DNA from 2 places in the Methylibium sp. T29-B genome. Region 1 is predicted to be linked to the other one. Evidence: predicted binding sites of a transcription regulator. Region 1 holds the regulator's gene; the other holds the start of a gene.
What was found. The regulator FliA, encoded in region 1, starts transcription of late flagellar genes. The targets are predictions, from matches to a motif close to CTAAAGTTTNNNNNNNNNNNGCCGNTA.
Positions count from the first base shown of each region.

Region 2: the regulator FliA is predicted to act here: its motif matches at 14,436-14,462, upstream of Y694_RS01270 (flagellin).

Region 1 is NZ_AZSN01000032.1:3,230-19,178, forward strand. Features, by position in the region: partial or broken gene flhA (flagellar biosynthesis protein FlhA) at 1-385, shown strand, start outside; gene Y694_RS25575 (hypothetical protein) at 503-1,084, shown strand; gene Y694_RS25580 (hypothetical protein) at 1,114-1,560, shown strand; gene Y694_RS25585 (hypothetical protein) at 1,482-1,985, shown strand; gene Y694_RS07560 (antiactivator of flagellar biosynthesis) at 2,017-2,916, shown strand; gene Y694_RS07565 (RNA polymerase sigma factor FliA) at 2,967-3,680, shown strand; gene Y694_RS25590 (hypothetical protein) at 3,711-3,983, shown strand; gene Y694_RS07570 (methyl-accepting chemotaxis protein) at 3,989-5,062, shown strand; gene Y694_RS07575 (DUF6607 family protein) at 5,184-6,332, shown strand; gene Y694_RS07580 (wax ester/triacylglycerol synthase family O-acyltransferase) at 6,363-7,796, opposite strand; gene Y694_RS07585 (acyl-CoA-binding protein) at 7,905-8,159, shown strand; gene Y694_RS07590 (polyhydroxyalkanoic acid system family protein) at 8,510-8,857, opposite strand; gene Y694_RS07595 (aminopeptidase) at 8,876-9,967, opposite strand; gene Y694_RS07600 (hypothetical protein) at 10,009-10,725, opposite strand; gene Y694_RS07605 (ammonium transporter) at 10,722-11,885, opposite strand; gene Y694_RS07610 (molybdopterin-dependent oxidoreductase) at 12,154-14,196, opposite strand; gene Y694_RS07615 (hypothetical protein) at 14,175-14,537, opposite strand; partial or broken gene Y694_RS07620 (M20 aminoacylase family protein) at 14,688-15,880, shown strand; gene Y694_RS07625 (HAD family hydrolase) at 15,887-15,949, opposite strand, start outside.
Region 2 is NZ_AZSN01000004.1:180-16,128, reverse strand. Features, by position in the region: gene Y694_RS01315 (response regulator) at 1-2,705, opposite strand, end outside; partial or broken gene Y694_RS26995 (hypothetical protein) at 2,930-3,685, shown strand; partial or broken gene Y694_RS26990 (ATP-binding protein) at 3,904-4,107, shown strand; gene Y694_RS25275 (ANTAR domain-containing protein) at 4,232-4,396, opposite strand; gene Y694_RS23025 (response regulator) at 4,372-4,827, opposite strand; gene Y694_RS22275 (PAS domain S-box protein) at 4,886-8,089, opposite strand; gene Y694_RS01295 (flagellar brake protein) at 8,286-9,041, opposite strand; gene Y694_RS01290 (flagellar protein FliT) at 9,092-9,391, opposite strand; gene fliS (flagellar export chaperone FliS) at 9,430-9,864, opposite strand; gene fliD (flagellar filament capping protein FliD) at 9,994-11,424, opposite strand; gene Y694_RS01275 (flagellin) at 11,547-12,761, opposite strand; gene Y694_RS01270 (flagellin) at 12,974-14,188, opposite strand; partial or broken gene flhD (flagellar transcriptional regulator FlhD) at 14,743-15,065, shown strand; gene flhC (flagellar transcriptional regulator FlhC) at 15,092-15,628, shown strand; partial or broken gene Y694_RS01255 (class I SAM-dependent methyltransferase) at 15,697-15,949, shown strand, end outside.

The sequences.
Region 1 (15,949 bases):
CAACGACCCGCAGGAGCTGTCGCGCCGCATCCGCGTGGCACTGGCGCCTGCGATCGTGCAGCAGATCTACGGCCCGGTGCGCGAGCTCGAGGTGATCGCCATCGAGCCCGACCTCGAGCGCCTGCTGTCGCAGGCCCTGACCTCGCAGAACGGCCCGGTGCTGGACCCCAGCATGGCCGACATCCTGACCCGTTCCGCCGCCGACTCCGCCAAGCGCCAGGAGGACCTGGGCCACCCGGCCTGCCTGCTGGTGCCCGATGCGATCCGCGTGCCCATCGCCCGTTTGCTCAAGCGCGCCGCGCCGCGGCTGCGTGTGCTCTCGCACAGCGAGATCCCAGACACCCATTCGATCCGCATCGGCTCGATCATCGGCGCCGCCGCTTGATCCGCCCCCCTGACAGACCCCGACCCAGAGGCTCCGCATGAACGTCCAACGCTTCACAGGCCGTACCTCGCGCGACGCGATGACCAAGATGCGCCAGGCCCTCGGCGACGACGCGTGGTGCTGTCGACCAAGCCCTGCCCCGAAGGCATCGAGATGCTGGCGATGGCGCCGGGCGCGCTGGCCGCGGTCGAGCGCCAGGCCGCCGTGCAGCAGCAGGCCGCCGCCGCGCAGCCGGCGCCCGCCAAGCCCGCGAAGCCGGTCAAGGCCGCCAAGGGTGGCCGTTCCGCGACGGCCGACGATGTGCAGCAGGACGTGGAACAACTGTCGATGAGCACGCTGTCCTTCCAGGACTACGTGCGCGACCGCATGCTGAAGAAGCGCGAGGCCGCGTTGCGCGGCGAAGCGCTGCGCGAGGAACGCACCGAGCCGACCCTCAACGTCGCCCCGATGGCGCCGGCCCGTGCCGCCGCCCAGGCGACGCTGTACGCCCAGGATCTGGACGACGACGATGCGGTCGACGCGGCGGTCGATGCCGTGCAGCACCGGATCGCCAGCCAGCAGGCCGCCACCATGCCGGTGCTGCGCGAGCAGGTGGTCTACGGCCGCCAGACACAGTCCGCCACCGCCAGCCCGCCGATCCTGCGCGAGGCCCAGGCCGATGCCACGATGCTGAGCGAGCTGCGCTCGATGAAGGGCTGATCGAGGAGCGCTTCGGCGCGCTGGCCTTCATGGAGAAGCTGCAGCGCGAGCCCGCTCAGGCCAAGCTGACCCAGAAGCTGCTCGAGTGCGGCTTCTCGCCGGTGCTGATCCGCAAGCTGGTGGCTGGCATGACGGCCGACGTCGGCGACGAGCAGGCCTGGGCCGCCAGCGTGCTGGAGCGCAACCTGATGACCGGCGAGCGCGAGCTGCCGATCGAGGACCAGGGCGGCGTGTTCGCGATGATCGGCGCCACCGGCGTCGGCAAGACCACGTCGACCGCCAAGCTGGCCGCCGCCTTCGCCACCCGGCATGGCGCGTCCAACCTCGGCCTGATCACCCTCGACGCTACCGTCTCGGTGCCCACGAACAGCTGCGCGCCTACGGCCGCATCCTCGGCGTGCCGGTGCACACCGCCCACGACCGCACCGCGCTGGAAGACCTGCTGGAGCTGCTGTCGGCCAAGAAGATGGTGCTGATCGACACCGCCGGCGTCGCCCAGCGCGACACCCGCACGCGCGAACTGCTCGACATGCTGGCGCACCCTTCGATCAACAAGCTGCTGGTGGTCAACACCGCCGTGCAGGGCGAGACCATCGACGACGTGATGACCTCCTACCGTGCCGCCGCCTGCAAGGGCATCGTGCTGTCCAAGCTCGACGAGGCCGTGAAGCTGGCGCCGGCACTCGACGCCGTGATCCGCCACAAGCAGAAGATCGTCGCGGTGGCCAACGGCCAGCGAGTGCCCGAGGACTGGCATCGCCTGTCGGGTCAGGCCCTGGTGCACCGCGCGCTGCGCGCCACCGGCAGCCCGGCCTACAACTTCGACGCGAGCGAGATGAACCTGGTGTTCGCCACGCCGCAGATGACGGAACGCCGCCCCGTACCGGCCGGCCGCGCCTGAGCTTCCCGATCCCGACGACCCCGCTGCCGCCATGTCCACCGACCTGCCCCGCCGCGCCTGCCGCCCCGCCACCGACAGCTGGTACAACCAGCTCGACGATCTGCCGACCCACCCCGCACCGGCCGACCAGGCCCAGGGCCTGCGCCGCCTGTTCGTGAGCCGCACGATGCGCTGCATCCCGGTGGTGTCCAACCCGAAGATCGCCTTCGGCGGCGCCCTGCTGGAGCGCCTGTGCAGCGCCTACGCCGAGCAGGGTCTGCGCACGCTCGTGGTCGACGCCGGCGAGAACGCCCGCGCACCAGCCGAGCTGGCGAGCTTCGACCTCGCAGAGGGCGTGGAGACGCTGAGCCCGCACGTGAGCTACCTCGCTGCCGGCGGCCTGACGCTGCGCTTCGTGGATGCGAGCGGCTCGACCTCCGGCTTCCTCGACGCCATTTCCGAAGCCGCTCCCGACATCGATGTGCTGCTGGTGCATGCCAGCGCTGCCGAACTGGCCCGTCTGTTCGCGCGTCGCGTTCAGGAGCTGCAGGCGGCCACGGTGCGCCCCATCGTCCTGTGCGACGAGCAGCCCGACAGCGTCACGCACGCTTATGCGGCCATCAAGCTGCTGGCGACGCGCGCCGCCTTGCTGACGCACGACCTGCTGTTCAGCGCCCCGCCCGATTCGCCGCGCGCGGCCAAGGTGGCCGAACGCATGGCGCGCTGCGCCGACGACTTCCTGGGGGCCACGCTGCACGACTGGGTGGCCGTCGACCCGGCCGAGGCGCCCACCGATGGCCCGAGCCTGCGGCTGAAGCGCCTGGCACGTGAACAGCTCGCCTGCGCACTGCCGCACACCGTGAGCGACAGCGTGTTCGGCGCACTGGCCGGCGAGATCGGCGCACGCTCCGCGCTGCCGTCGCTGGGCTCGCGCCTGCCGCGGTCGCGCTGAATCCCCGATCGAAGACCGAACGAACCGCCGAACACCGCCTGGAGCCCGACATGTACACCGCCACCGGTCGCCTCGAAACGAACGCCATGATCAAGCAGTACAGCCCGCTGGTGCGTCGTCTTGCGCACCAGATGATTGCCAAGCTGCCGGCCAACGTGGAGATCGACGACCTGATCCAGGTCGGCCTGATCGGCCTCACCGACGCGATGTCGCGCTTCGACAGTGCGCAGGGCGTGCAGTTCGAGACCTTCGCCACCCAGCGCATCCGTGGCGCGATGCTCGACGAGCTGCGCGGCAGCGACTGGATGAGCCGCGGCAACCGCAAGCAGCAGCGCGAGATCGAGGTCGCGGTGCACAAGCTGCAGCAGCAGCTCGGCCGCGCGCCGGCGGAGAGCGAGATCGCCAAGCAGATGGGCCTGTCGCTCGCCGACTACCAGGAGCTGCTGGGCAAGGTGCGCGGCACGCAGCTCGTCTATCTGGAGGACATGTCCGGCGACGATGGCGACAACGATTTCCTCGACCGCCACGTGGCCGACGAGAACGAGAACCCGGTGGCCCTGCTGCAGGACCATCGCATGCGCCTGGCGCTGATCGAGGCCATCAAGACCCTGCCCGAGCGCGAGCAGTTCGTGATGGGGATGTACTACGAGCAGGACATGAACCTCAAGGAGATCGCCGCAGTGCTGGGCGTGACCGAATCGCGCGTCTGCCAGCTGCACAGCCAGTCGATCGCGCGCCTGCGCGCCAAGCTGCGCGACCACTGAACCCCAAAAAGAAGCGAGCACGAGACAACCATGCTGAGCCTGTTCAAGAAGACCCCGAGCGCGGCCGCTGCCACCGACCCGGCACCCGTCGCGGCGCCAGCTCCCGACCTGCGCCAGGCGGTGCAGAGCATCGCCCAGGCGGCCTCCCGTCTCGGCCGTGACGCGGCCGAGGTGCGCGGCCTGATCGAGGACAGCAACCAGGTCAACCAGCGCCAGGTCCAGGCACTGCAGACGCTCGGCAGCCAGCTGGGCGAGGTGCAGCGCGCGCAAGGGGCATCGGTACCACCACCACCGAGAGCCTGAAGGCCGTGGAGCGCGCACGCGCCGCGGTGGAGCAGGTGGGCACCGAGGTGGGCGGTATCGTCGACACGCTGCGCCAGGTGGCGGCCGCGGCCGGACAGATCACGCAGATCGCGCTGCAGACGCGCCTGGTGGCGTTCAACGCCTCGGTCGAGGCCGGCCGGGCCGGCGAGGCCGGACGCGGCTTCGGTGTCGTGGCCGACGCGGTGAAGGACCTGTCGGCCAAGGTCGAGGCCTCGTCGAAGCAGATCATGAGCACCGTGGCCGAGCTCGACCAGCGCGTCGGCGCGCTGGCGCGCGAGATCCAGTTGCGCGAGGGCGAGGCGCCGCAAGGCGCCTTCCACCGGGCGCTGGCCGAGGTGCAGGGCGGGGTCGGCAGCATCAGCGCCGCGGCGGTGCAGAGCCGCACGATCTGCGACGGCCTGAACGAGCAGATGGCCGCGATCGACCGCGAGATGCAGCGCTCCAGCCAGACGCTGGGCAGCGCCACGGCGCGCAGCGAAGCCTTCCTGAAGGTCAGCGAGAACATGATCGAAGTGGTGGCCGACTGCGGCATCGACACCGACGACACGCCCTACATCCGCGGTGTCCAGGAGGCGGCCTCGCAGATCAGCAAGCTGCTGGAGGACGCGCTGCGCACCAACACCATCGCCGTCGCCGACCTGTTCGACGAGAACTACCAGGCCGTGCCCGGCACCAACCCGGCCCAGCACACCACGCGCTTCGTCGCGCTGGCCGACCGGCTGTTCCCGCAGGTGCAGGAGCGCCTGCTGACGCTGAACCAGAAGGTCGTCTACTGCATCGCGGTCGACCGCAACGGCTACGTCGCCACGCACAACCGCCAGTACTGCAACCCGCAGCGCAGCAACGATCCGGTGTGGAACACCGCGAACAGCCGCTACCGCCGCATCTTCAACGACCGCACCGGCCTCGCGTCGGCGCGCAACACCCGGCCCTTCCTGCTGCAGACCTACCGGCGCGACATGGGCGGCGGCAACTTCGTGCTGATGAAGGAAGCCGCGGCACCGGTCACCGTCAACGGTCGCCACTGGGGCGGCGTGCGGCTGGCCTTCCAGTTCTGAGCCTGACCCGATCCATGCAGGACGGCGCCCCGGGGCGCCGTTTTTCATGGGCGAGCGCCAAGCCCGGACATTCGGCAGGTGCATTGCGGCCGGCGGCGCGAACGCGCACAGAATGCGCCGCATGAAGAAGTCCCCCGCACTGCTGTTCCTGCTTGCGCTGCTGACCCTGCCCTGGGCCGCTGCGGCCTACACCGAGGCGGCTCCGGCCGCCGCACCCAGCCAGTTCATCTTCGCCTGGCCGCTCGGCGAGGCGGCACTGAAGCCGCGCGGCGCCAGCACGCGCGGCGTGCCGGTCGAGCTCGACACCGCGGCCAGCGAGGCCTGGAAGCGGCTGCGCGAGCCCGGTCTCAGCGCGCGCGAGCGCGACCGCCGCGCCATCCTCGCGATGGCCGGTCCCTACCGCGTGAGCTTCGACTTCCTCGAGGTGCTGCGCTTCGATCCCGCGCTGAAGCCGGACGCGCCCTACCAGAGCTGGGGCACCGAGCAGGTGTTCGTGTCCGAGGACCGCGGCGACTTCATCGCACTGCAGCACATCCTGGTGATGCGGGTGCAGATGCAGGACGGCCAGGTCAGCGAGCCCATCGTCGTGCGGCACTGGCGGCAGGAGTGGCGCTACGAGGCCGACAGCCTGCTCGCCTACGAAGGCCGCAACACCTGGGTGCGCCGGCCGGTACCGGCCGGTGAACGCAGTGGCAGCTGGGTGCAGAGCGTGCTGCAGGTCGACGACTCGCCGCGCTACGCGGCGCGCGGGCGCTGGCAGCACGGCGACAGCTTCTCCACCTGGATCAGCGACGAGACCTGGCGCCCGCTGCCGCGGCGCGAGTTCAGCGTCCGCAGCGACTACCAGGTGCTGGTCGGCAGCAACCGCCACACCATCACGCCCGGCGGCTGGGTGCAGGAGGAGAACAACCTGAAGCTCGCGCTCGGCGATGGCGGCCGGCCACGCGCGACGCTGCCCTATCTGGCGCGCGAGTACGGCGTGGCGCGCTACGAGCGCATCACCGGCCACGACTTCAGCGCCGGCCAGACCTACTTCGAGCGCACCGAGCCGTTCTGGGCCGAGGTGCGCGCCGCCTGGCGCCGCATCGGCAGCGCCCAGCCGCGCTTCGCGCTGCGTGCGCCGGTCGACCAGGGCGGGCTGTTCGCGCCCTTCTTCGAGTACGCCGAGGGCCTGGTCGAGGGCAAGCGTTTCGACGTCGACGATGCCCGGCGCTTCATCGACCGGACGCTGGCGGAGCGCTACCTGGCCGGCCTGCCGACGCCGCCGTGACCGCCACCGCCGGGCGTGCGTGAGGCGTCCTCACTCGCCCCACGGCAGCATCAGCGTCACCAGCAGCAGCTTCTCGAACTCGGGTGCGAAGCGCTCGATGATCGCCTCGGGGTCCGGGCACAGCGTGGAGTCGGTGATCAGCCCGAACTGCACGCCGCCACCGTAGGAGAGGATGGACACGCCCATGCCGATGTCGCCCGACTGCGGTACCCAGAACATGGTCTGCCGCAGCGTGGCACCGCAGAACTTCAGCGGCTCCTTCGGGCCGGGCACGTTGGTCATGACCGCCGTCGCCTTCTTGGCGAACAGGTTCAGAAGCGCGTGCTGCACGGGCTTGACCAGCAGCCCGGCGATGGCGAGCACGCCGAACGCGAGCACCGGCTGGTAGCTGCCCTTGAGCTCGTTCATGCGGCGGCGCACCGCGTAGACACGCTGCACCGGGTTGGCGATGCCGATCGGCAGCACCAGCGGCACCAGGCCGAAGCGGTTGCCCAGCTGATGCGCCTTCTCCAGCGGCCGCAGGTTGACCGGCACCATCGCACGGATCTCCTGGCCGGTGGGGTCGTCGCCCTTTGCCTCGAGGTAGCCGCCGATCGCACCGGCGGCGCAGGCCAGCAGCACGTCGTTGATCGACGCGCCCAGTGCCTTGCCGACCGAGCGCACGTCGTCCAGCGGGATCGGCTCGCACCACGCCACGCGCTTGCTGGTGCCGGGCTTGCCCTTGAGCCGCGTCGGCGAGTCGTCGGGCATCAGCGCGAGCGCAGCGACGTCCTTGACGATCTGGGCGCCGGTGAGCGCCATCTCGACCGAGCCGAACAACGGCTGCTGCGGCTTCGACAGCAGCTCGACGGACTTGGCGACGCCGTCGCCGTAGAGGCCGATGGCCTTGATCGCGACGTCGGTGATCGGCTTGAGCACCGCATCGCTCAGCCAGTCCTTCTCGTCGTCGGGCTTCTGTGCGCGCTCGGGCGGCGGCTTGCCGCCGTCGGTGATCGACAGCATCACCGAGATCAGCGCGATGCCGTCGGCGATGCAATGGTGGATGCGCGCGATCATCGCGCTGCCGCGCCGGCCCTCGACGTCGGGGTAGTCCTCGATCAGGTGCAGCTGCCACAGCGGGTGGGCCGGGTCGAGCGGGGTGGTCGCCAGCTCGGCGGCCCGCGCCTCCAGCGCTTGGCGCGGGCTCTGTCCCTTGCGCGGCGCCAGTCGCTCGCTGCGCACGTGGCGCTGCAGGTCGAAGCTGCGATCGGTGACCCAGCTCGCGCCCATCGCGTCCTCCACCACCTTCTGGCGGAAGCGCTTGTACTTCAGCAGGCGCTCCTCGACGCGCTGGCACAGCGCCGCATGCGACACGCCGGGCTCGAGCAGCCACACGCCCAGGATCATCATCAGGTTGGACGGATTGTCCATGCGCAGCCACGCGGTATCGACACGCGACATGCGCTCCGGCGTGGCGGTGGCCATCAAGGGTCTCCTCGGGTTGTTCTCGGGTTTTGGCCGCGACGATGCTCGGTAAGATCGACAGCGTCAATCTGATTTTCACTGCTGTCCCCTGCCCACGAGGAGCGCTCCATGGCCGATCTGAAAGCCCGCTTCGATGCCGCCGTCGCTGCGTCCAAGACCCTGCCGGAGAAGCCGGACAACCAGACCTTGCTGAGGATCTACGCCCTCTACAAGCAGGCAACCGCCGGCGACGTGGACGGCAAGCGCCCCGGCTTCTCCGACATGGTGGGTCGCGCGAAGTGGGACGCGTGGAATGAACTGAAGGGCACCGCCGGCGAGTCTGCGCAGCAGGATTACATCGAGTTGATCGAGTCGCTGAAGTAGGGAGTCGCGCTTGGCATGTGCAGCGTGTGAGCGCTGCTGACCAGGGCATCGGGTGAACGGCTGCGTTCGTGTCCCCCGGGGCCGGCCCCGCGGGCCGACCGCTCCTCCTTTACCTCACTTCGCCATTCACCCGATGCCCTGGTCGCACGCACCACCGCGGCACGCGAAGGCTTCACAACCCCAGCACACCGCGGTGTATTGAAGCGCCGTGACGGGCCGCTGTGTGGAGTGAAGTAGAGGAGGAGAGCCCGGCCGGAGGGCGGGCTCGGGGGACATGAACGCAACACAGTGGACCGGCGCGGCGCCCGCTCAGCGCTCGCATACAGGCCGTATGAAACGTGCAGACCTTGTCAGGTCTTCTTGCGCGCCGCCTTCTTCGCCGCAGCCGGCGCCTTGGCGCGCTTGTGCTCCGCCGCCAGCAGGCCGTCGAGGTTCTTCTCGATCTCGCCCTCGATGGTCTTCTGGAAGGCGCCGAGCAGGAAGCTCAGCTTCGCGGCGAGCTCGAAGGCATCGCTGCGCACGAGCAGCGTGCCGTTCACGCCGCTGCGCGTGAAGTGCACCACGTCCTCGTCATCGCCCTCCTCCACCGTGCATTCCATGCCGAACTTGGCTTCGGCGTCCTCGGCCCATTTCCACGCGATCTCGCGGGCGCGCTTCAGGCCGAGCTGGTGGGGGCGATGCAGGGCGATGTCGGGCATGGAGACACTCGGTTCGGTTCAGGGCGGTGGCAGCTGACGGCCGGCTCCGAGTGTGGCGCGGCGTTCGGCCTGCGGCAAGCTGGCGAGGCGCCGCACCTCGGCGTAGAAGCGCGAGAAGTCGCTGCCCTCGGCGGCGAACAGTGCCTCGAAGCCCGGCACCAGCGCGTTGTAGGCCGACTGCACGCCCAGGCTGGCGTTGTTGGCCCGCGCGAACCAGGCGTCGTAGCCGCCGTAGCCGGCCCACGGACCGGCCTTGAGGCGCGCGTGCTCGGCGCGCATCTCCGCCATCAACGCGGCCTTGCCGGCACGCTTGTCGGCTTCGCTGCCGGGCCCGCGGTACAGCGCGTCGAGCTGCGTGCGGGTGGCGAGCACGAGCGTGCGGAAGTCGCGGCGGCGCGCATCGAAGCGCTCGTACTCCTCGCGCGCCGCAGCGTCGGCCCGTTGCGCGAGCCAGCGCTCGCCGCCGAGGCGTTCGACCGCGGTCGCGAAGCTTTCGTTGAACTCGGTGTCGTCCTTCGCATAGGCCACCTGGTGCGCCAGCTCGTGGAAGATCAGCCGTGCCAGCTCGCCTTCGGGGTAGCCGATGAAGGTATTGAGCAGCGGGTCGGCAAGGAAGTCACCGGGCAGCTTGCCGAGCGTGGAATAGGCGGGCACACCGTAGACGCTGACCTCCTGGCCCTGGGACATCAACTCGGCGGCCAGCGCGTCGGCCGCGCCGCGGTCGAAGTAACCGCGGTAGCCGACGCAGCCGACCACCGGGAAGCACCAGGTCTTCAGGCTCAGCGACAGCTCGGGCGCCGCGACCACGTTCCACACCACGGCGGGCCGGCCGAGGTCGGCATAGCGGCGGTAGCTGGCGTTGTCGGGCAGGCCCAGCTCCTGGACCGCGAAGTCGCGCATGCGCTGGCTCAGCAGCAGGCGCTCGCGCAGCACGGCCGGCGTGCCGGCGTCGGCCAGCCAGTCATCGACCGGCTTCGCGGCGCGCATCACGCCGAGGTGGCCCTGCACCGATTGCGAGAGGTAGGCGACACTGCCGCAGCCGCCCAGCAGCGCCAGCGCAGCGCCGACCGCGACAAGAGAGAACCACCAGGACCGGGCGCGCAGCAGCATGGCGCGCAGTCTACGGCTCCATGCGGACAGGTCGGCGGGCGCTACAGGTAGCGGCGGATGCCGGTCAGCGCCGGGACACCACTGGCCTCGAGCCGGTCGACGGCCTGCGTGAAGCAGGCGTCCGCGCGCACCGGCCCCAGCAGTTCGGCGAGTGCCACGTACATCACGTTGATCAGCAGCGTGCCATGGCCGCCGGCCGGCCAGTCGCCATCGAGCGTGCTCACCTGCCCGCTCCACCACAGCGACGCCGCGTGCTGCTGGGGTCGCGGCAGGCTGGCCGCGTGGCGGATCAGCGCGCGGCGCACGCGCGCCGGCGTCAGGCCGACCGGCAGATCGCGCGAGAGCTGGGCCTCGATCGCCGCGAAGAAGGCCTGCAGGGCCGCCACCCCCTCGCCCAGCCGCGGCGCCACCGGGGCGACGGAGCCCGGTGGCAGGCTGCCCGGCTCGGTGGACTCGAAGGGTTGCGAGGACAGTGGATCGTCCGGCAGGCGCCGCGGGTCACTCTGCAGCGCGCGGAAGATCCTGAGGTGCAGCTCGGCTTCCTTGCCGGCCAGGCCGAAGCCGTCGGCGATCTGCCGGCAGTAGCGGCTCAGGCCGAGGAACAGCGCGCCGCGCCCCTGGAACTGCTGGCACCACAGCATCACCGCGTCGCGCACGCGCGGCGCCTCCAGGTACTCGGCCAGCGCGTGCGCCAGCGCACGCCGCACAGTGACCGGATCGTTGTCGCGGCTTGCCATCGTCGACGCACCGCCGCTCATCGCTTGCCCCGGTGCACCGCGTCCTGCTGGAACTCGGGGTAGCCGATCTCGTAGTGCTCGGTGAAATCGAGGCCGCGCTGCTCGTCGAGCGTGCTGGCGCGCAGGCCCATGCTGCGGGCCAGCAGCCAGTACATCAGCAGCGCGGTGCCGAAGGACCACACGAAGGCGACGCCGCAGCCGATCGCCTGCACGCCGAGCTGCCGCAGGTCGAACATCGCGTCGTGCTTGAACAGCCCGGCCGCCAGCGTGCCCCAGACGCCGCCGACCGCATGCACCGAGACGGCTCCCACCACGTCGTCGATGCGACCCGCCTCAAGCAGCCAGCCGGCCAGCACGCTCAGCCCGCCGGCCACGAAGCCGGTGAGCAGCGCATAGGCCGGCTCCATCACGTGGCAGCCCGCGGTGACGCCGACCAGGCCGGCGATGCTCCCGTTGACGGCCGCCGTCATCAGCACCGGCTGGCGGCCGAGCGCCAGCATCGCCAAAGCGCCGATCGCCCCCGCCGCGCCGGACAGGTGGGTGTTGAGCACGATCTTGCCGATGCCCACCGTGGCCGCGGCGGTGCTGCCGCCGTTGAAGCCGAACCACCCCAGCCACAGGATGAACCCGCCGAGCGCCACCGAGGTGAGGTTGTGGCCGAGCATCGGGCGCGCCTCGCCGTTGGGTCCGAAGCGTCCGAGCCGGGGCCCGATCACCAGGACGGCAGCGAGCGCCGACCAGCCGCCCACCGAGTGCACGACGGTCGATCCGGCGAAGTCGATGAAGCCCATCTCGCGCAGCCAGCCCTGGCCGGAGAACAGCGAGCCCCAGGCCCAGGACCCGAACACCGGGTAGATGAGCCCGGTGATGAGCACGGAGCTGACGATGTAGGCCCAGAAACGCGCACGCTCGGCGATCGCGCCGCTGACGATGGTGGCGGCGGTGGCGGCGAACATCATCTGGAAGAACAGCAGCCCGTAGTCGGCCTCGGGCATCGCGTGCGGCAGGAAGCGGTCGGTGCCGATCCAGCCGCTGGCATTGGCGCCGAACATCAGGCCGAAGCCCACGGCCCAGAAAGCGACCGCGCCGAAGCACGTGTCGCAGTAGTTCTTCATGATGACGTTGATCGCGTTCTTGGCGCGGCTCATGCCGCTTTCCAGCAGCGCGAAGCCGGCCTGCATGAAGAACACCAGGCGCCGGCGGCCATCATCCAGACCATGTCGGTCCCGGACTTCAGCTGTTCGATCGTCGTGGGGTCGGCGGCGCGGGAGGCGGCCGCGAGGCTCGCGAGCAGGACGGCGCACGCGAGAGGACGCGCGGCCCGACGGACAGCAGGTTTCAAGACGGATTCCCAACGTTCTGGTGACGCGGCAATGTGGCAAGACACATGCCACCGCGCTGGCCAGCGACCGGACTTCCACGCGACGCATCGGCCGCGTGACGGACTGCTCAGTCCGCGCGCACCTCGACCAGGCAGTCGTAGAAGCTCGGGGCCCGACCGAGGTCGGTGAGCTTCTGGTGGGTGACTTCGTTCACGTTGCTGCCGCGCACGCCGAGCTTGCGCCACCAGATGCCCAGGCCGTTGACCACACCGGGGCGCGCCCGCTCGCTGAGCACGGCCTTGCACCAATACTGGCCGCGCTCGTTGAAGACACGCACCAGCGCACCATCGTGGATGCCGCGCGGCGCCGCGTCGCCCGGGTGGATCTCCAGCACCGGCTCGCCCTCGATGTCGCGCAGGCTCTTCACGTTGACGAAGCTGGAGTTGAGGAAGTTGCGCGCCGGCGGCGAGATCATCGCCAGCGGATAGGCCGCAGCGAGCTCGGGCGTGCTCTGCGCCGACTCGTGGTTGGGCACGTGGTCGGGCACGCCCCAGCCGGGCGCGTCGATGCGGCAGCGCCCGCTCGGCGTGGGGAAGCCGCCGTCGGCGAACGGCGCCTCGGGCAGCGGCAGCTGGACCCAGCCGTGTTCACGCAGCTCGTCGAAGCGCACGTGGCGGCCGAAGGCCTGGCGGGCGATCGCCTCGTCGCTGTCGCCGAAGCAGGGGTCGACATAGCCCATGCGCGCGGCGAGGCGCCGGAAGATCTCGGTGTTGGGCAGCGCCTCGCCCAGCGGCGCGACGGCCGCTTCGTTGATCAGCACCGAGGTGTGGCCGTAGCTGCGGTGCACGTCCAGGTGCTCGAGCTGCGTGGTCGCGGGCAGCACGAAGTCGGCGTGGTCGGCGGTGTCGGTGAGGAAGTGCTCCAGCACCACGGTGAACAGATCCTCGCGCGCGAAGCCCCGCACGACCTGGGGCGATTCGGGCGCCACCGCGACCGGATTGCTGTTGTAGACCACCAGCGCCTCGATCTTCGGGCCGAAGCCGGCCGAGCTCTCGCGCAGCAGGTCGTCTCCGATGGTGCTCATGTTGATCGTGCGCGGACGGCGCGCGCCCAGCAGCTCGGGCCGCTGCAGGGCGCCGTGGTCGATCGGGTACCAGCCGCTGCTCGACAGCAGCAACCCGCCGGCGCGATGCCGCCAGGCGCCGATCAGGCAGGGCAGCGTGGCGATCAGGCGCACCGCGTTGCCGCCGCCATGCACGCGCTGCATGCCGTAGTTGAGGCGGATCGCGGCCGGCCGTGTGCCGCCGTAGTCACGCGCCAGGCCACGCACCTGCTCGGCGTCCAGGCCGCAGACGGCGGCGGTGCGCTCGGGCGTCCAGGCGAGTGCCTTCTCGCGCAGCGCTGGCCAGCCCTCGGTGTGGCGGTCGATGTAGTCATGGTCGAGCCAGTCGTTGACGATCAGCTCGCGCATCAGGCCGAGCGCCAGCGCACCGTCGGTGCCGGGCAGCAGCGCAAGGTGCTGGTGGCACTTGTCGGCGGTCTCGGAGCGGCGCGGATCGATGCAGACCAGCTTCGCGCCGGCGCGCTTGGCCGCCTGGGCGTAGGTCCAGAAGTGCAGGTTCGACGCGATGCTGTTGCTGCCCCAGATCAGGATCAGCTTCGCTTCGGCGAAGTGCTCCACGTGCATGCCGACCTTGGCACCGTAGCTCGCCGTCAGCGCCTCGCCGCCGGCGCTGGCGCAGATGGTGCGGTCGAGCAGCGAGGCCCCCAGGCGGTGGAAGAAGCGCGCGGCCATGCTTTCACCCTGCACCAAGCCCATCGTGCCGGCATAGCTATACGGCACGATGGCCTGCGGGTCGCGCGCAGCGATCGCCTGCAGGCGCGTCGCGATGACGTCCAGCGCCTCGGCCCAGCCGACCCGCTCGAAGCGCCCGGCGCCCTTGGGCCCGACGCGCCGCAGCGGGTGCAGCACGCGCTCGGGGTGGTAGGTGCGCTCGGGATAGCGCGAGACCTTGGTGCACAGCGCGCCGTGGGTGGTCGGGTGGTCGGCGTCGCCCTGGACCTTCACCGCGCGGCCATCGCGCACCGTGACGCGCAACGCGCAGGTGTCGGGGCAGTCGTGCGGGCAGGCGCCGCGCACGCTGCGGGTCAGCCCGCCGTCGCCTTCCACTTGCCGTCCACCTTGCAGAGCTGCTGCTCGCTGCGGGCACTGAGCGCCTTGTGCCGGTTCTCCATCACCACCACGCGGCAACCCGCGCGCTCGCCCTCGCGCGCCGTGACGCTCCCCTCGCTGCCGCTGCGGTCGTTGCGCCAGGTCACCGGCACGCCCAGTTCGGGCGCGGCCAGCGCCTGCGTGACGGCGGCACGGTAGAGCTTGAAATCCTGCTCGTTGAAGCGGCTGATCGGCGTGTTGCGCAGGAAGCCGTAATTGGCGACCTGGGCCAGCGCCGCACTGCCGGCGGCCAGCGCCCCGAACGCCACGGCGGCACCGACAAAGCTTCGTCCTCTCATCGCGGTCCTCCCTGCCGCCCGCGTCTCGGCCGGCCCGGCATGGAGTGTGCCTCGTGCCGGCGGAGGCTGCAGAACGACCCTGTCGCGGCTGCGTCGCCGGGCGCGGCATTACCATGCGAGGTGGAATCTTCGCCCGCTGGGGAGACGCCGATGCAGTTGATCGAATCCATCCTCGCCGACAGTGCCGCGGTCACCGCGATCCGCCGAGACCTGCACGCCCACCCCGAGCTGTGCTTCGAGGAGCGCCGCACCGCGGACGTGATCGCCCGGACCTGGGTGACTGGGGTATCCCGGTGCATCGCGGGCTGGGCACGACCGGTGTGGTCGGCATCGTCAAGAATGGCTCGTCTGACCGCGCGATCGGCCTGCGTGCGGACATCGACGCGCTGCCGATCACCGAGCACAACACCTTCCCCCACGCCAGCCGCCACGCCGGCAAGATGCACGCCTGCGGCCATGATGGTCACACCGCGATGCTGCTCGCGGCCGCCCAGCACTTCTCCAGGCACCGGAACTTCGACGGCACCGTCTACCTGATCTTCCAGCCGGCCGAGGAAGGCGGCGGCGGCGCGCGCGAGATGATCAAGGAGGGGCTGTTCGAGCGCTTTCCGATGGAGGCCGTGTTCGGCGCCCACAACTGGCCTGGGCTGAAGGTCGGCCAGTTCGCGCTGAAGACCGGCCCGGTGTTCGCGAGCAGCAACGAGTTCCGCATCACCATCCAGGGCAAGGGCGCGCACGCGGCGATGCCTCATCTCGGTGTCGATCCGGTCCCGGTGGCCTGCCAGATGGTGCAGGCCTTCCAGACCATCATCACGCGCAACAAGCGCCCGCTCGACACCGGCGTGATCTCCGTGACGATGATCCACACCGGCGAGGCCACCAATGTCGTGCCCGACAGCTGCGAGATCCGCGGCACCGTGCGCACCTTCACGACCGAGGTGCTCGACCTGATCGAGCAGCGCATGCGGACCGTCGCCGACGCCACCTGCGCGGCCTTCGAGACGCGCTGCCGCTTCGAGTTCTCGCGCAACTATCCGCCCACCATCAACCATGCGGCGGAGACCGCATTCGCGCAGTCGGTGATGACCGAGGTGGTGGGCGCCGAGAACGTGCTGGAGTTCGAGCCGACGATGGGAGCCGAGGATTTCAGCTACTACCTGCAGCACCGGCCCGGCTGCTATTTCGTCATCGGCAACGGCGACGGCGCGCACCGCGAGGGCGGACACGGCCTGGGCCCTTGCATGCTGCACAACCCGAGCTACGACTTCAACGACGACCTGATCCCGCTCGGGGCAACGCTGTGGGTGCGGCTGGCCGAGCGCTGGCTGGGCACGCCACGCTGACGGATCCTAGAGCCAGCCCTGCTCGCGCAGCGCCGCCTCGCAGTCGGCCGGCCCGGTGAAGTGCAGCGC
Region 2 (15,949 bases), on a different contig from region 1:
CCGGTGGGATCGAGGTCGCGCAGCCGCTGCAGAGCCTGGGCATCCAGAGCTCCGGCCGTCGCCGCAGGGGGGCTCGCCGGAGCTCCAGCCAACGCTGGCTCGGCCGGAGCCGGCGTCAGCTCTCCCGCCCCGGTGTCGGGAATGTTCAGGCGTTGTGACAGCATGGTGTGCAACTGGCTTTGCCGGAAGGGTTTGGAAAGGTATTCATCGAATCCGAGGCCGAGGAATCGCTCGCGGTCACCCCCCAATGCGTTGGCGGTCACCGCGACCACCGGCGTGGTGGGTGGAGTGCGGAAGGCGAAGCGCTCGCCAGGCCCTCGGCGGAACCAGCCGAGCGCCTCGACACCGTCCATGCCCGGCATCTGGATGTCCATCATGATCAGGTCGAAGCGCTCGGCACACAAAGCACGCAGCCCTTCGAGCGCCGACGAGGCGAGCTGCACGCGGCAACCGAAGTGGCGCAGCATCTGCCCGATCACTTCCTGGTTCACGGGATTGTCCTCGACCACCAGGATATGGGCGCCGATCTTGCGCGACGAACCGCCGCCGGCACCGGCAACACCCGACACGCCGAGGATCGCCTGGCGCAGTTCGGCCTTCCGCACCGGCTTGTTGACGAAGCGCTTGAAGCCCACGGCCTGCGCCCGCTTGGCGTCGTCGGGCGAGCTCACGGACGACAGCATGATCAGCTTCACGTCCGCGAAGTCCGGCTCGGCCGAGATCCGGTCGGCCAGTTGCAGGCCATCGAGCCGCGGCATCTGCATGTCGATCAGCGCAATGTCGAAGCTGCGTGCGGCATCGCGCTCCGCATGCAGCCGCTCCAGCGCATGCACGCCGTCGTTCGCCACCACGACCTCCATGCCCCAGGCCCCGAGCAAGTTTTCGAGCACCGTCCGGTTGGTCTCGTTGTCATCGACGACGAGCACGCGCAGGGCAGGCATGTCATGAAGTTCGAGCATGTCGACATCGACGTCGCTGGAGGCCGGCATCAGGGGCAGCCGAACGCAGAACCGCGAGCCCACCCCCGGCTGGCTGCGGACCGTGATCGATCCGGACATCAGTTCGACCAGCTGGCGCGAGATCGCCAGCCCCAGACCGGTGCCGCCGTAGCGTCGCGCCATGCCGCTGCTGGCCTGGCTGAAGGCAATGAAGAGCCGTGACAAGGCCTCGGGGGGAATGCCGATCCCGGTATCCCGCACGCACAGCTCGACCCACAGCCGGTCCCCGGTGGCCAGGGCCGTCTCTGCCGCGGTCGGCTCGACCCGGCGCATCTCGACGACCACCTCGCCATGCTCGGTGAACTTGATCGCGTTGGCGACCAGGTTCGTGAGCACCTGGCGCAGCCGCAGCGCATCGCCATGCAGTGCCGGCGGCAGGCCGGGCTCCTCCCGGAAGCTCAACTCCAGCCCGCGCTCCTGCGCCCGAGGCGCCAACAGTTCCAACACGTCCTCGACCAGGGCTCGCGGCGTGAAGTCGGCCGGCGCCAGTTCCAGCTTGCCGGCCTCGATCTTCGAGAAATCGAGGATGTCGTTGATGATCTCGAGCAGGCTTTCGCCGGAGCGGTACACCGCCTGGGCAAAGCGTCGCTGCCGCGAATCGAGCGCGGTGCCCAGCAGGAGTTCGGTCATGCCGAGCACGCCGTTCATCGGCGTGCGGATCTCGTGGCTCATCGTCGCCATGAACTGGCTCTTCGCCTGGCTCGCCGTCTCGGCCTGCAGCGCCAGCGCCTGGGCCGCAGCCGTGGCCTGCTGCAACTCGGCGGCGCTGGCTTCGATGGCACTGCGATGCTCCCGCAGCCGGGCCTGCATGCTGTTGAAAGTGGCGGCGAGCCGGCCCAGTTCGTCGTCGGAGACGATCTCCACCGGTTGCTCGAAGTCGTCGTCCGCCATGCGCAACGCCCCGTCGCGCAGCCCGTCGATCTGACGGTTGATGCGGCGCGTCAGATAGCCGGCGACCACCAGCCCGAACGTGAGCAAACCGCAGGCCGTCACCAGCATCAGAGCGAACAACAGCTGGGCGATCCAGCGGCTGGCCTCCCCCAGCACGGTGGAGAAGGCGTCCTCGATCGGCACGAGGCGGCGATTGAGCACCTCGATCTCGCCGACCAGGAGGGCAGCGTGCGCCGGGCTCAGGCTGCCGTTCAGCACTTGCGTGCGGATGGTGTCGCCGTAGCTGCGCAGCAGCGCCATTTCCTCGTCGCCGCGGGTCCAGAGCTGGATCACCCGGTCCATGTAGCTCAGATTGCGGAAGGTCCGGAACAACCAGATCAGGCTGTCGATGTCGTCGGGGTGGTTGCGCCCTGCCAGGAAGCCCGCATACGCCACGTCGTAGTCGAAATCGGGCTTCTCCAGTTCCAGTCGGGCCTGCCGGTCCCCCAGCGTCACGGACAACGCCGCCGCGTACTGGCGGTAATCAGCTTCCTCGTGGGTCTGTGCATAGCGCACCAGGTAGAACACCGCGTCGCGGTTGCCTTTGGCCCACAGCCCGTCCCCGGCCACGTAGGCGCGCACGCCGGACAGGATGTCGGAGCTGAGCTTGCTGAGGTAGACGAGGCCGACGACCACGCCGACCAGCAGGAACACGATCAACGCGAGCTTGCGCGCCACCGCCAGATCGCGCAGCGGCCGCAGCACCCGGCGATCGACCGCGGCGCGCGCCTCGGCCGCGGCACGCTCGAACTGCGAGTCGACGTGCTCGTTGCTCATCGAGCCACCCCCGACCCGGGAACCCGCCGTGTCGATGTGGACGTCTCGCGTCCGGGTTGGCCGACGGCGCGGATCGAGCAGGTGCGCATGTCGGCAAGTGTGGCGTGGCCCGGTGCCGCGCGCAAAGCCGCCGCCGTCCCTCCTGTCGGGTGCTGGCGAGCCGTCGCGACGCCGAGGCCCCGCTGCGGCAATCGTTCACGGATGCGACTTCTACAATCGATCACATGATTTCGATTGACAACGACCTCAGGCGTGCACCGTCCCGGATCGCGGAAGCCTCGGGCATCGGACTCGGCGCGTTGCTGCTGCCGGTCGACGCGCGAGCTGCCTTCGACGCTGCCGAGGGTCTGCCCTGGCATGCCTTCGGGCTGTTGCTGGTCGGCGCGCTGCTGGCACTGGGCGTCCTGCTCGGTCTCCTGGCGTGGCAACAGCGCCAGCGGCGAGACGCCGCTGCACTGCGCGACGAGCGCGCCCGCGTGCGACGCCTGCTCGGCCTGATCGAGGGCCCGCTGTGGCGCACCGACGCACAGCACCGCCTGACCGCGCTGCGCGCGACGGCGCTGCCTGCCGACCATGCGCTGCACGCCGGCCGCGACAGTCAGGCGTTCTGGCAGCTGTTCGACGAGACGTCGATGCCCGGCCTGCGCCAGGCTCTCGAGTCGGAAGCCGATTTCCAGGCCATCGAGGTCGGGCTCGCGGCGCCTGGCGGCGGGCCGCTGCAACGCTGGCGATTGAAGGCATGCGTGTGCCTCGACGCCTCGGGCCGCTTCGCTGGCCACGAGGGGAGCGCGACGCTCCTGACGCCCCCACGCCCGTCGCCGGCGGGTGCGGACGAGGATGCGGCGTCGTTCGGCACGCTGGTGTCGCACGATCTGCGCGCACCGATCCGGGTGGTCGAGGGCTTCACGAAGATCGTCAAGGAGGACTACGGTCGCCTGCTCGATCGCGTCGGCAACGACCACCTTGACCGCGTACTCGGGGCCGCAGCCCGCATGAACGGCATGATCGACGCGCTGCTGGCGCTGTCGAGACTCGGCGCGCTGCCTCTGGCGCGCCAGACGGTCGACCTGTCGCAACTCGCGAGCTACGTGATCGACGATCTGCAGCGCCAGGCGCCCGAACGCCGCGTCGATGTCCGCATCGCGCCCGGCCTGCTGGTCACCGGCGATCCGACCCTGTTGCGCGTGGTGCTCGAAATCTGCTGGGCAACGCCTGGAAATACAGCGCCCATCGCCACGTTGCCCGGATCGAACTGGGCCGCGTGGTCGAAGGCGAGCACAGTGCGTTTTGCGTGGCCGACAACGGCGCCGGTTTCGACATGCGCTTCATCGATCGGCTGTTCGGCGTGTTCCAGCGACTGCACAGCAGCAGCGATTTCGCCGGCACCGGGGTCGGCCTGGCGTCGGTGCGGCGCATCGTGCAACGCCATGGCGGCGAGATCTGGGCGGAAGCGAGGTCGACCGCGGAGCCCGCTTCTACTTCACCCTGTCCACCTGAAACGATCGACGCCAAGACGGCCACTCGGTTCACGGCGCCGCAGGCGCCGACAACAGCTCGACCGCGGCCAGGAGCTGCTCGCACTCGGCCTCCAGCGACCGCCCGTGATGCGTCGCCAGCCGGCGCAGCCGCTCCAGCGCCACGGCACGCGGCAGCGAGTGCCGGTGCATCACCACGCCGACCGCGATGGCCACCGGATCGGACAGCGGATCGCGCGGACGCGGCGCGCCGACTTCGGCGACCGGTTCGACCCCGCCGCGGATGCGCTTGAACGCCGCCTCGACCGCCGGCAGGATCTGCCGCATGTCGACCGGTTGATCAGGTGATCCAGTGCGCCCAGGGCCCGCACCTGCGCCACCGTGGCCGCGTCGGAGAAGGCCGACAGGAACATGAAGGGCACGCTGCCGTGCTCTCGCAGGTAGGCGGCCACGTCGAATCCGCTCTTGCCCTCCATGCGGATGTCGAGCAGGGCCAGGTCCGGCCGGCGCGTGCGCGCCTCGAGGATGGCGTCGTCGCCGTTGTCGGCGTCGACCACGGCATAGCCGGCCGCGGACAAGCCGTGCGTCAGCGTCGCCAGCACCAGCCTGTCGTCATCGACGACGAGGATCTTGCCCTTGCTGCTCAAGAATGATTCCCCTTGATGGCCGTGACCGCGCCCTGATCCGCACGAGTGCCGGTCTTGCTCATGAAAGTACACCGATGTTCGTCGACCGCGGCTCCAGCGATACCAGGCCCGGCGGACGCAGGCTCACGCAAGCCAGCACGCCGCCGGCATCCGGCGCCAGGCCGAAGGTGGCGGTACGCCGCGGCAGCAGCGCCCGCACCAGTCCCAGTCCGTAGACCCCCGCAGCCACCCGGTCGAGGCTGAAGCCCTCGGGCAACTGCCCCTCGTTCCGGATCTCGATGCGCGCTTCCTCGGCCGCACTGACGAGCCGGCATTCGACCGCGCCGTTGCCGTGCTTCAGCGCATTGCCCAGCAGCTCGTTGAGCGTCAGCGCGATCGGGATCGCCTCGGCCTCGGGCAGGGCCCAGCGCGGCGCCTCGCCGTCCGGCAATTCCACGGTGATGGTCCGGTCGCTGCCGCGCTGCAGGTTGGTCGAGATCGCGCCGACCAGGCCGGCCAGTTGCACCGGCCCCTGCGAGCCCACCTGCAGGCCGTAGACCTGGGCGATCGCCTGCACCTGTGCCACGGCCTCGTGGATGGCCGGCGCCACCTCGGGGCGCCGCTGGGCGATCTGCGTCAGCAGGCCGGCCACGCCTTGCAGGTTGTTCTTGATGCGGTGATGGACCTCCTTCACCAGCATCTCGCGCTGCGCGATCGCAGCCTCCAGGCGTGCCGCCTGGGCGGCACGCTGCTCCGTCACATCGACCGCCACCAGCAGCACCTCGTCCGGGACCTCGCCGGGCTGCCCGAGCGGCAGGTAGCGTGCCTCCCAGACCAGCGGGCGCCCTTCATGCTCGAAGCGGTACTCGCGCAGCGTGACATCACCGCCCTGGCCGGCGTCGAGCGCCGCCTGCAGGTCGGCGCGGATCACGTCACCACCGATCGGCAACGGCAGTTCCTCCGGCCGGCGGCCGACCAGCATCTCGCCCGGCAGGCCGGCTGCAGCGGCAACCTGCGGATTGGCCTGCCGCAACTCGCCGCTGGCCGCATCGAACAGGGCAATCGCCAACGGCGCCAGGTCGATGACCCGCTGCAGCGAGGCCTGCGCCTGCGCGCTGCGCGCCTCGGCGCGGCGGCGGCGGTCGATGTCGAGCAGCGCATACGTGAGCTGCGGTTGCTCGGCATCGCCGGTCGGAACCACGTTACCGACCACCCAGAAGGCTCGGCCGTCGCGCGCCTGCACGCGGCACTCGAAGCTGCCGGCCGCGGCTTCGGTGCGCAGGTCGGGCGACGCCAGCCGCGCTTCGACCTGGCGGAACGGGTGTTGAGGATCGCTGGTCGCCACGCAGCACAAGGGGAAGTGCTGAAAATCGGCCAGATCACCGCCGAACATGCGGCGCGCCGAACGGTTCATCCATTCGATGCCCCCCTGCCCCACGGTGACGATGCCGACGAACACCGAGTCGAGGATGGCCCGGGTGAGTTCGGCCTGCTGTGCCATGGCCGATTCCGTGCGCTCGCGCTCGTCGGCGAGACGCTCCAACTGCGCCTGCTGGCGCTTCAGGCGCGTGATGTCGGACAGCACCGCCACCACCTCGGCGTCAGGGCCGGGGGGGCCGATTCGGCGCGCCGCCAGCGACACCCAGTGCGGTTCGTGCTGCGGCAGCAGGATCTCGATCTCCGTCTCGTAGACGCCGGACTCGAGCAACGCCAGCTCGGCGTCTTCCACCGCGAGCCGCGCCTGCGGCTGGCCGGCAAACAGCTCGCGCACGCTGCACCCGGCCACGGCGCCCGAGGTGGTGCCGAGCATGCGTTCGAAGCTGCGATTGCAGCGCACCAACGTGTTGCCGCGCAGGAAGGCGATGCCGGCACTCGAGCTCTCGAGGATGCTGCTCAGCTCCCGCAGCAGCTCCTCGCTGCGAGCGCGGCTATGTTCCTGCTCCGTGACGTCGAGCGTGACCACCGAGGGGTCGCCGTCCCCGTCCGGCCGTGGCGACACGCGCGTGAGCAGCCAGCGCATGCCCAGTTCGGGATGGCGGATCGCGTAGCGCGCCTGAGCCGCCTCGCCGGCGCGCAGCGCCCGCTGCAGCCGCTCGAACTCGGGCAGTGAATCGGACAGCACCAGATCGCGGCTGACGCTCTGCAGCGCCACGCCGACGCCGGCCGCGTCGACCAGCGCCCCGAGTTGGGCCTGCGCCAGATCGAGCGCCTGCTCCGCGCTGAGATCCTCGATCACCGCGATGTAGCGCGGCTCGCTACCGGCCACGGCATCGGTGCAGCGCACCCTCGCCCGCAGATGGCGGGGAGAGCGGGAGCGCGCCCCTGGCAAGGCCGCGACCCAGCCGCGCCGCTCGGCGGCCTCGCCACCCGGCTGCAGCGCACCGAGGCTGCGTGGCCCATGCCAGCCCAGCAGGTCGTTCAGTCCCGGGGGAGCCTCGCTCAACAGCACCGGCACCCGACCGACCAGGGCCTCGAAAACGGCGTTGCTGCGCAGCACGAGGCCGGCGCCGTCGAAGGCCAGCATGCCGACCGGGCTGAGCTCGAACCACTGATCGAGCTCGCTGAGTGAACGCTCCGCCCGCTCTCGGGCCGCCCTCTCGGCGGTGCAGTCCTGCATCACCGTCAGGCACAGTGCACGGCCCTCGGTGTCCGTGACCTGACGCCGCGCCCCGCGGAACCAGCGGTCACGCCCCTGCGCGTCGACCAGACGGCGCTCCATCAGCGCCGGCAGTTCAGCGCCTGCCGGCGGGTCGCGGGTGGATTCCCACAGCAGGTGGTCCTCGATCGGCACCAGCGTCAGCGTGTCCATGCCGACGAGGCGGTTGCGCGACCAGCCGGTGTAGTCGACGAAGGCCTGGTTGACGTCGACGATGCGGAAGTGGCCGTCTTCCAGGATGGCAGGAAACGGCGAGTGCCAGTACAGCCGGCGCACCTCGGCGAGCGGTTCCGCCGCGGTCTGCACCGCGGCCGCCACGCGCTCGCGCCGCGCTGGCGGCAGGCGCAGGGCCCAGCGCTGGGCGCTGAGCTGGCTGAGCGCGGCATCGGGAAAGCTGCTCAGCAGCTCGTCTGCCCGGCCCTCCAGCACATCCAGGACCCAGGACACCAGACCGCCGTCGATCACCGGCAGCAGATCTTCCAGCGGCATGCCCGGCTCGAACGGGAACAGCCTCAGGGCGGCCGTGTTGGCGAAACGCACGCGCGCCTGCGCGTCGAGCATCAGCAGGGGATCGTTCAGTGTGTCGAGAAAGCCGTGCCACAGAACCACGGCGTCGGCAGCGCTCACCGGTGGCGGCTGGGCAGGAAGGGCAGCGGGAGTGACCAAAGGCACGGGCTCGGACAGCAACTGCTCGGCCAGGCAGGAGGCCTGGACAACTGTCACGGAGTGTAAGGTCAAGGAGGCTGTCGGACAGGCTGTCCCGACTGTGGAAAACACGGGCGGGTGCCCGCCCCGCCTCCGGGCCGAGCGGCCTGCAGGACCGTCACAAGGAGAGCAGGCGCCGCCGCTTCTGCGTCTGGTCGATGTAGCGTTGCAGCGCGCGCTCGCCTTCGCCGCCGAGGTTCAGCATCTCGCAGCCCAGCCGCGCGCCGCGCGACTCGTGGTGCAGCAGTGTCACGTGGTGGACGATCAGGCCGCTTTGCAGGCGGGTGTCACCGTCCAAATCGACCTGCACCTGCGCGATCTGCACGCCCGGCTCGATCGGCGGCACATCGTCGGGCAGGAACAGCGCAATGCCGCCGATGCTCACGTCGAGCACCCGCAGGCTCAGCTGCATGTCGGGCAGCGCCGGATGACGCAGCGTGGCGGTCGGGCTGGTGTTGAGCAGCGGCCGCACGCGGTAGCTGCCGCGTCGCTGGAAACGGTAGAGCTCGCGCGGGAAGCGCGCATTGAGCGCGCTGGCGCGTCCGCTGTGCACCAGCACCAGGTCGTGCAGGTCGAACTGGAGCTTGACGCTGTCGAGGTAGCCCACCGCGACCACCTCCTCGCTCTCCAGCAGGCGCTGGAGCTTGATGTCGCCGCCGTCGGCACTCAGGCACAGCAGCCCCCGCGCCGGGTCCAGTGCCCACACAGTGGTCGTGTAGGCGGCGCCCTCCGGGGAGCTGAGGCTCAACAGCACGTTGCCGTCGGCGCATTGCTTGAGCAGGCTGAACACCTCGGCCGGCGCGCTCACCCTGAATTCACCCAGGCCATGTGGAGAACCGCTCATGGCCTCCAGCGGCATCGGCAGCGTTTCCATCGCTCGGATTCTCTCGGCAGCAGTCTGATGGGAGTCGGGTTCGGTTTCGATCAGTGCAGCATCTTCGGCCGGCCGGCCAGGAGCTGATCGAGGTCCTCGAGCCAGGGCTCGGCCAGGGTACGGACCTCGGCGTCGTTGACGAGGATGCGCTTCATGATGCGGGTCTTGAGCTGGCGTTCGTCCGCGCCGAGTTCACGGGTCGCCGCAGCCTGCTTGAGCTGATTGATCAGCACCGCGCAGGCCCCTTCGAGCTTCACGACCTGGTCCCAGTTGCCGCCGCGCGCGGCCTCGAGCATCTGCTCGCTGGCGCGTTCGATGGCCTCGTAGTAGTTCAGCAATGGCGTACTCATCGAAAAACTTCCTTGTCGATGGATCGTCGTCGGGACGCTCAGCGAACCGCCGGCATGTCGCTTTGGGCGCGGATCGTCGACCAGGCATCGCGCAGCGGCTCGATCAGGCTGACGCATTCGGCCAGCGCGGCATCGTCGTTGCGCAGGTTGGCCTGCATCAGGCGCGTGCTGACATAGCTGTAGAGCGATGACAGCTGCTCGGTCAGGGCGCCGCCGGCCGGGCTCAGCCCGCCCTTGAGTCCTTCCTCGACGATGCGGACCGCCCGGCTCAGTTCGTGCGCCTTGCGCTCGATCTGGCCGTCGCGCAGTGCGCCGCGCGCACGCGCCACGGCATCGAGCAATCCGGTGAACAGCATCGCGACCAGCTGGTGGGGCGAGGCGCCGCCGATGCCGGTCTCGACGCCGACCAGGTTGTAGGCCTGGCTGGAGGCGTGGTGGCGCGACGGCGAGTAGGGGCTGCTCTGGGCAAACATGACTGAAGGTCCGGCATTCGAGTGGGGCTGAGTGTTTATCGGCCGCTGCGCGCCCGGTCTTGAGCGCCACACACTCGAAATCGCCCTGCGTTTCAACCGACCCCGCGAATGCGCGGATCGGGAACGACCTCAGTCTTTCTTGTTGTAGAGGTTGGACAGGCCGGTCAGCTGCTGCGTCATGTAGGTCGACAGGGCGGTCAGCTTGGCCATCTGGGTGTCCAGCGCCGTGTACTGCTGGGTCAGCCGGACCTGCATGCGGTCGGCACGGTCGTTGACCTTCTCCTGGTCGTCCTTGTTACGCTCCAGGCGGGCCTTGATCCCCGCATTGCGGCTGGCGATCACGCCGTCGGTACCGGTCGACATGTCGGCCAGCTTCTGGAAACGCACACCCAGGCCCGTCGACGCGGGGTTCGCCGTGTCATTGGTCGTGAAGAGCTTCGACAGCTCGGCCGGCTTCGCGAGCGCCGCGTCGAGCTTGGCGTTGTCGAGCACGATGGAACCATCGCGCTGCACGTTGAAGCCGATGTCCGACAGGCGGGTCAGCTCGGCCGAGGCCGCGCTGTCCTGGCGCAGCATGGCGCGGAACTGATTGCGCAGCCCCACGGCGGCGCTGTCGCCCTGCAAGGTGCCGCCGATCTTGTTCTCCTCGTCGTACTTGGTCTGCGTGACCAGGTAGGTGTTGAGCGCGTTGTAGGCGTCGGAGAACTTCTTGATCGCGTCGCGCATCGTCCCGGTGTTCGTCGTGACGTTCACGGTGACCGGTGCGGTGGTGACCTTCACGAGATCGAGCGTCACGCCGTCCAGCGTGCCCGTCAGGCGGTTCGTGGGCGACTCGATCGCCAGGCCGTTGATCGATGCGAGGGCGTTGACCGCGGCCTGCGTCTGCGTCATCGGGTTGGCACCGCTGGCCGGGTCGTAGGCCAGGCCTGTCAGCGCCCCGGTGGCGTCGCTGACGGCGACGCGCAGGGTACTGTCCAGTCCGGTCGTGGTGCTGGTCAGCGTGAGGCGGGCACCGTTCGCGTCGCGCACGATCGCCGCCGAGACCCCGGCGTTCGCCGCATTGATCTGCGTCTTCACCTGCTCGAGCGTCGTGCCCTCCGCGAACTCGAGTTCGAGCGTCGTCGATCCGGTCTTCGGGGTGAACGCCGGATCGTTCGCGACGTTGTAGCCGCCGAGTTCGATCGTCATCTTGCCGGCACCGACCACGTCGGTCGGCGCGGTGAACACCGCCGAGGCCAGGCTCTGCGCGCGTGCGATCTGGGAGACGCTGACCGAATAGCTGCCGATGGCGGCGCCCGCGCTGGCGGTGGCGGCGACCGAGGTGGCGTCGCTGGTGCCTGCCGACGCCGCCTGCCACAGGGTGGGCTTGGCGAGCGCCTTCGCAGCGTCGCCGACGGCGGACACCAGGCTCTGCAACTGACCGTAGGCCGAGACCTGGGTCTGCATGAACGTCGCCGCGGTCTGCATCTTCTCCAGCGGCTTGCGCTCCAGCGCCACGAGCTGCGAGACGATGCTGCTGACGTCGAGGCCGCTGCCGAGACCGGGTGAAGAGATGGCCATGCTGAGTCCGGACGGATTGATGAGGGGCTATCGGCGCTCGCGCAGAAAACTGAAGCCGCGGGCCCGGCGCCGTCAGGCACCGGACAGCCGCGGCTCTCCGAAGCAGGTCGCCGGAAGGCGTCTTACTTGAGCAGCGACAGCACCTGCTGAGGCAGCTGGTTGGCCTGCGCCACCATCGCAGTGCCGGCCTGCTGCAGGATCTGGGCGCGGGACAGGTTCGCCGTTTCCATCGCGAAGTCGGCGTCCATGATGCGGCCACGCGCGGCCGACAGGTTCTCGGCCTGGATCTGGATGTTCGACACCGCGTTCTCGAAGCGGCTCTGCAGCGCGCCGAGCGTGCCGCGTGCGCCGTTGATCTGGTCGAGCGCACTGTCGATCTTCTTGATCGACACCCAGGTGGCGGAATCGGTCTCGATGTTCAAGTCGCTCAGGCCGATGTCGTCGGCGACCTCGGCGATCGCGTCGCCTTCGTCCAGACCCGTCGTCGCGGTGGTGAAGCCGGTGAACTCCACCGCCAGCGCGGCGCCAGTAGCATCCAGCTTGGATGCCTTGATGTCGAGCTTGAAGGTCCCGTCGTCGTTCTTCACCAAGTAGGCGGAGACGCCGGTGTCCGTGGTCTTGCGGTTGATCGCCTCGGCGATCTGGCCCAGGCGTTCGGTTTCGGTGCTGGCCTCGGCGATCGGGCCGACCTCGACGATCTGCTCGTTCGCGCCACCGCCGTCGATCGTGATCTGCAGGTCGCCGTCGGCGATCGCGGCCAGGTCCGTGATGGTCGTGCCGTCGAGCGTCAGGTCGGCGCTCGCGCCCTCGGCGTAGGTGATCTTCGAGAGCACCGCCGCGGTGGCGTTGGTCAGGCTGCCGACGGTGATCGCATCACCGGAGTTGGCCCCGACCTGGAAGGTCGCCGCCGTGAAGGAGCCGTCGAGCAGCTTCTTGCCGTTGAAGCTGGTCTGCTTGGCCACACGGTCGATCTCGTCGCGCAGCTGGTTCACTTCGGCCTGCAGCGCCTTGCGGTCGTCGGCGCTGTTGGTGGCGTTGGCCGATTGCACCGCCAGTTCGCGCATCCGCTGCAGCATGTCGCCCAGCTTGCCCAGCGCGCCTTCGGCGGTCTGGGCCAGCGAGATGCCGTCGTTGGCGTTGCGCGCCGCGACGTTCAAGCCGCGCACCTGGGTGTTCATGCGCTCGGCGATCGCCAGGCCGGCGGCATCGTCCTTCGCGCTGTTGACGCGCAGACCCGACGACAGCCGCTGCATCGAGGTGGCCAGCGAGGACTGACTGGTGTTCAGGTTCCGCTGGGCATTCAGCGAGATGACGTTCGTGTTGATGGTCTGGGCCATGGAAATGCTCCTTGAAGAATCGAGGATCTCCGGCCCGAAGCCGGCTTACCTGTTCGGTGTAGCCATTCTTGGTGACCTGCGGGGGTGACGATGGATCGAAAAGAGGCCGACTTCCGGCGCATTTCGGCCCCGGAAAGCAAAAGGCCCCGTCCTGACGGACGGGGCCCGAGGATCCCGGGGCCGGCGGCCCGGAGGCCGCCGCGGGAGGCCGATCAGCGCAGCAGCGACAGCACTTGCTGCGGCAGCTGATTGGCCTGGGCCACCATGGCGGTACCGGCCTGCTGCAGGATCTGCGAGCGCGACAGGTTGGCCGTTTCCGACGCGAAGTCGGCATCCATGATCCGGCCACGCGAGGCCGCGGTGTTCTCCGCCTGGATCTGGATGTTCGACACCGCATTCTCGAAGCGGCTCTGGATCGCGCCCAGGGTACCGCGGGCACTGTTCACCTGGTCCAGTGCGCTGTCGATCTTCTTGATCGACACCCACACATCCGATTCGGTCTCGATGCTCAGCGCGTCGATGCCAATGGCATCCGTCACCGCGGCGGGCACGTCGCCTTCGTCCAGACCCGTGGTCGTGGTATCGAAGCCGGTGAACTCCACCGACAGCGGGGCACCGTCGGCATCCAGGCGCGAGGCCTTGATGTCGAGCTTGTAGGTGCCGTCGTCATTGGCCACCAGGTAGGCCGACACGCCGGTGTCGCTGGTCTTGCGGTTGATCGCCTCGGCCACCTGACCCAGACGCTCCAAGCCCGAGCTCGCTTGGGCGATCGCACCCACCTCGACCACCAGTTCGTTGTCGCCGCCGTCGTCGATCGTGATCTGCAGGTCGCCGTCGGCGATCGCGTCCAGCGTCGTGATGTCGGTGTCGTCCTTCGCCAGGTCACCGCTGGAGATTTCGGCGTAGGTGATCTTCGACAGGTTGCTGGCCGATGCGTTCGTCAGGCTGCCGACCGTGATGTTGTCGCCGGCGCCGGCGCCGACCTGGAAGGCCGCCGCGGTGAAGGAGCCGTCGAGCAGCTTGCGGCCGTTGAAGGTCGTCTGCTTCGCCACACGGTCGATTTCGTCGCGCAGTTGCGTGACTTCGGCCTGCAGGGCCTTGCGGTCGTCGGCGCTGTTGGTGGCGTTGCCCGACTGGACGGCCAGTTCACGCATGCGTTGCAGCATGTCGCCGACCTTGCCCAGCGCGCCTTCGGCGGTCTGCGCCAGCGAGATGCCGTCGTTGGCGTTGCGCGCCGCGACATTGAGGCCACGGACCGACGCGTTCATGCGCTCGGCGATCGCCAGACCGGCGGCGTCGTCCTTCGCGCTGTTGACACGCAGGCCGGAAGACAGGCGCTGCATGGACGTTGCCAGCGACGACTGAGAGGTGCCGAGGTTGCGTTGCGCATTGAGCGAAACGATGTTGGTGTTGACTGACATTGCCATGATCTGAATCTCCTGAACGGTTGAAATGACTCTCCGGCAGCGCCGGCATTGCCTCGGTGGCTCGGCCCTGGGGCCTCATCACCGTGAACTAACCCTCGATCTCCAACAGCGGGTTTCGAGGGCCTGCTGCGCCCGGCGTACGTCATCCTCAGATCTCGTGGGAGGGGCGGAATGGTTGTGCCCTCTACGAAACATCGGTCGCCTACTCCGGACCCCGGAACCGATCGCTTGGTCCCGTTGTGGGGGTTATCGGAGCCCGTCCTGGCAACTTGAGGGCTGCGGGTTTCCTGTCAGCCTGGCCGGGAAGAGCACTTTCCTCCTCACCACGGCCGTCATCGGCATCTCGCGCCGCCACTTGAGCCGCCGCGTCGACGCGCTGCCTACTGGGGCGTGTAGGAAGTTGCCTGACACGGGCGGTCGAATAAGCGAGACCCGAACCACAGAACTGGGCTGATGTTCCTGTGCATCTCCGATCTTCACAATCCATTTCACGCTGAAACGAACACCCGCTGCACCAGCGAAAGACGACCGGCAACCGCACGAGGAGCACCCTGATGAACACCGAACAGATCCTGATCGAGATTCGCGAAGCCAATCTGTCCTACCTGATGCTGGCGCAGAGCCTGATCCGCGCCGACCGCGACCAGGCCCTGTTCCGCCTCGGCATCTCGGAAGAGACGGCCGACCTGATCGGCCTGCTGAGCCCGGCGCAGATGATGAAGATCGCCTCCGGCAACACGCTGCTGTGCCGCATGCGCGTGGACGAGAGATGGTGTGGAGCCTGCTGACCAACCACGGCAAGGGCGCCGCCAACGACAGCGTCAGCCGCCTGCACGCCAACATCCTGATGGCTGGCCGCCATCAGGAAGCCGCCTGACCGACGACCCCTGCGAGACCGACATCATGCGCAACAAGAGCATCCTCACCGAAGCCAAGCAGATCGAACGTGCCGTCACGCTGATCCAGCTCGGTGCCCGCCTGCAGGTGCTGGAGTCGGAGACCGACCTGTCCTACGAGCGCCTGCTGCGCCTGTACAAGGAAGTGGCGGGCAAGTCGCCGAGCAAGGGCCAGCTGCCCTTCTCCACGGACTGGTTCATGACCTGGCAGCCGAACATCCATGCCAGCCTGTTCCTGAACATCCACGAATACCTGAACAAGGTTGCGGCGCTCGACGAGATCGACACCGTGATCAAGGCCTACCGTCTCTATCTCGAGCAGACCGAAGCCCAGGGCCTGGAAGCGCTGCTGTCCGTCACGCGTGCCTGGCGCCTGGTGAAGTTCGTGGACAACGGCATGCTGACCATGACCGAATGCTCCAAGTGCGGTGGGCATTTCGTCACGCACCCGCACGAGATCGGCAAGCACTTCACCTGCGGCCTGTGCAACCCGCCAGCGCGCGCCGGCAAGGGCAAGGCGGCGGGCGCCCTCCAACTGCACTGATCTCCTCCCGCCGGCAGCCGCCCTCGGTACCGGCCCCTCCGTTCGCGGCCCCCTCCGGGACGCCCTCGATGTCATCCGCCCTGCCCGTCCCACCGGTCACCGCTGCGCGGCCCGACCCGGTTGCCCCGAGCGGCATCCGCCGCGGGCCGGCATTGCAACGCCTCTGGCCCCTGCCCGCGTTGCTGGGCTGGGCCGCCGCCTGGGCGCTCTTCCTGCTGTTGCGCTCGACACCCGCACCGCTCTGGCTGGCGATCGCCTGCGCTTCGGCCACCGGCCTGGCTCTCGGCAGCCTGAGCGGCACCCGCATGCGCAGCCTGATCG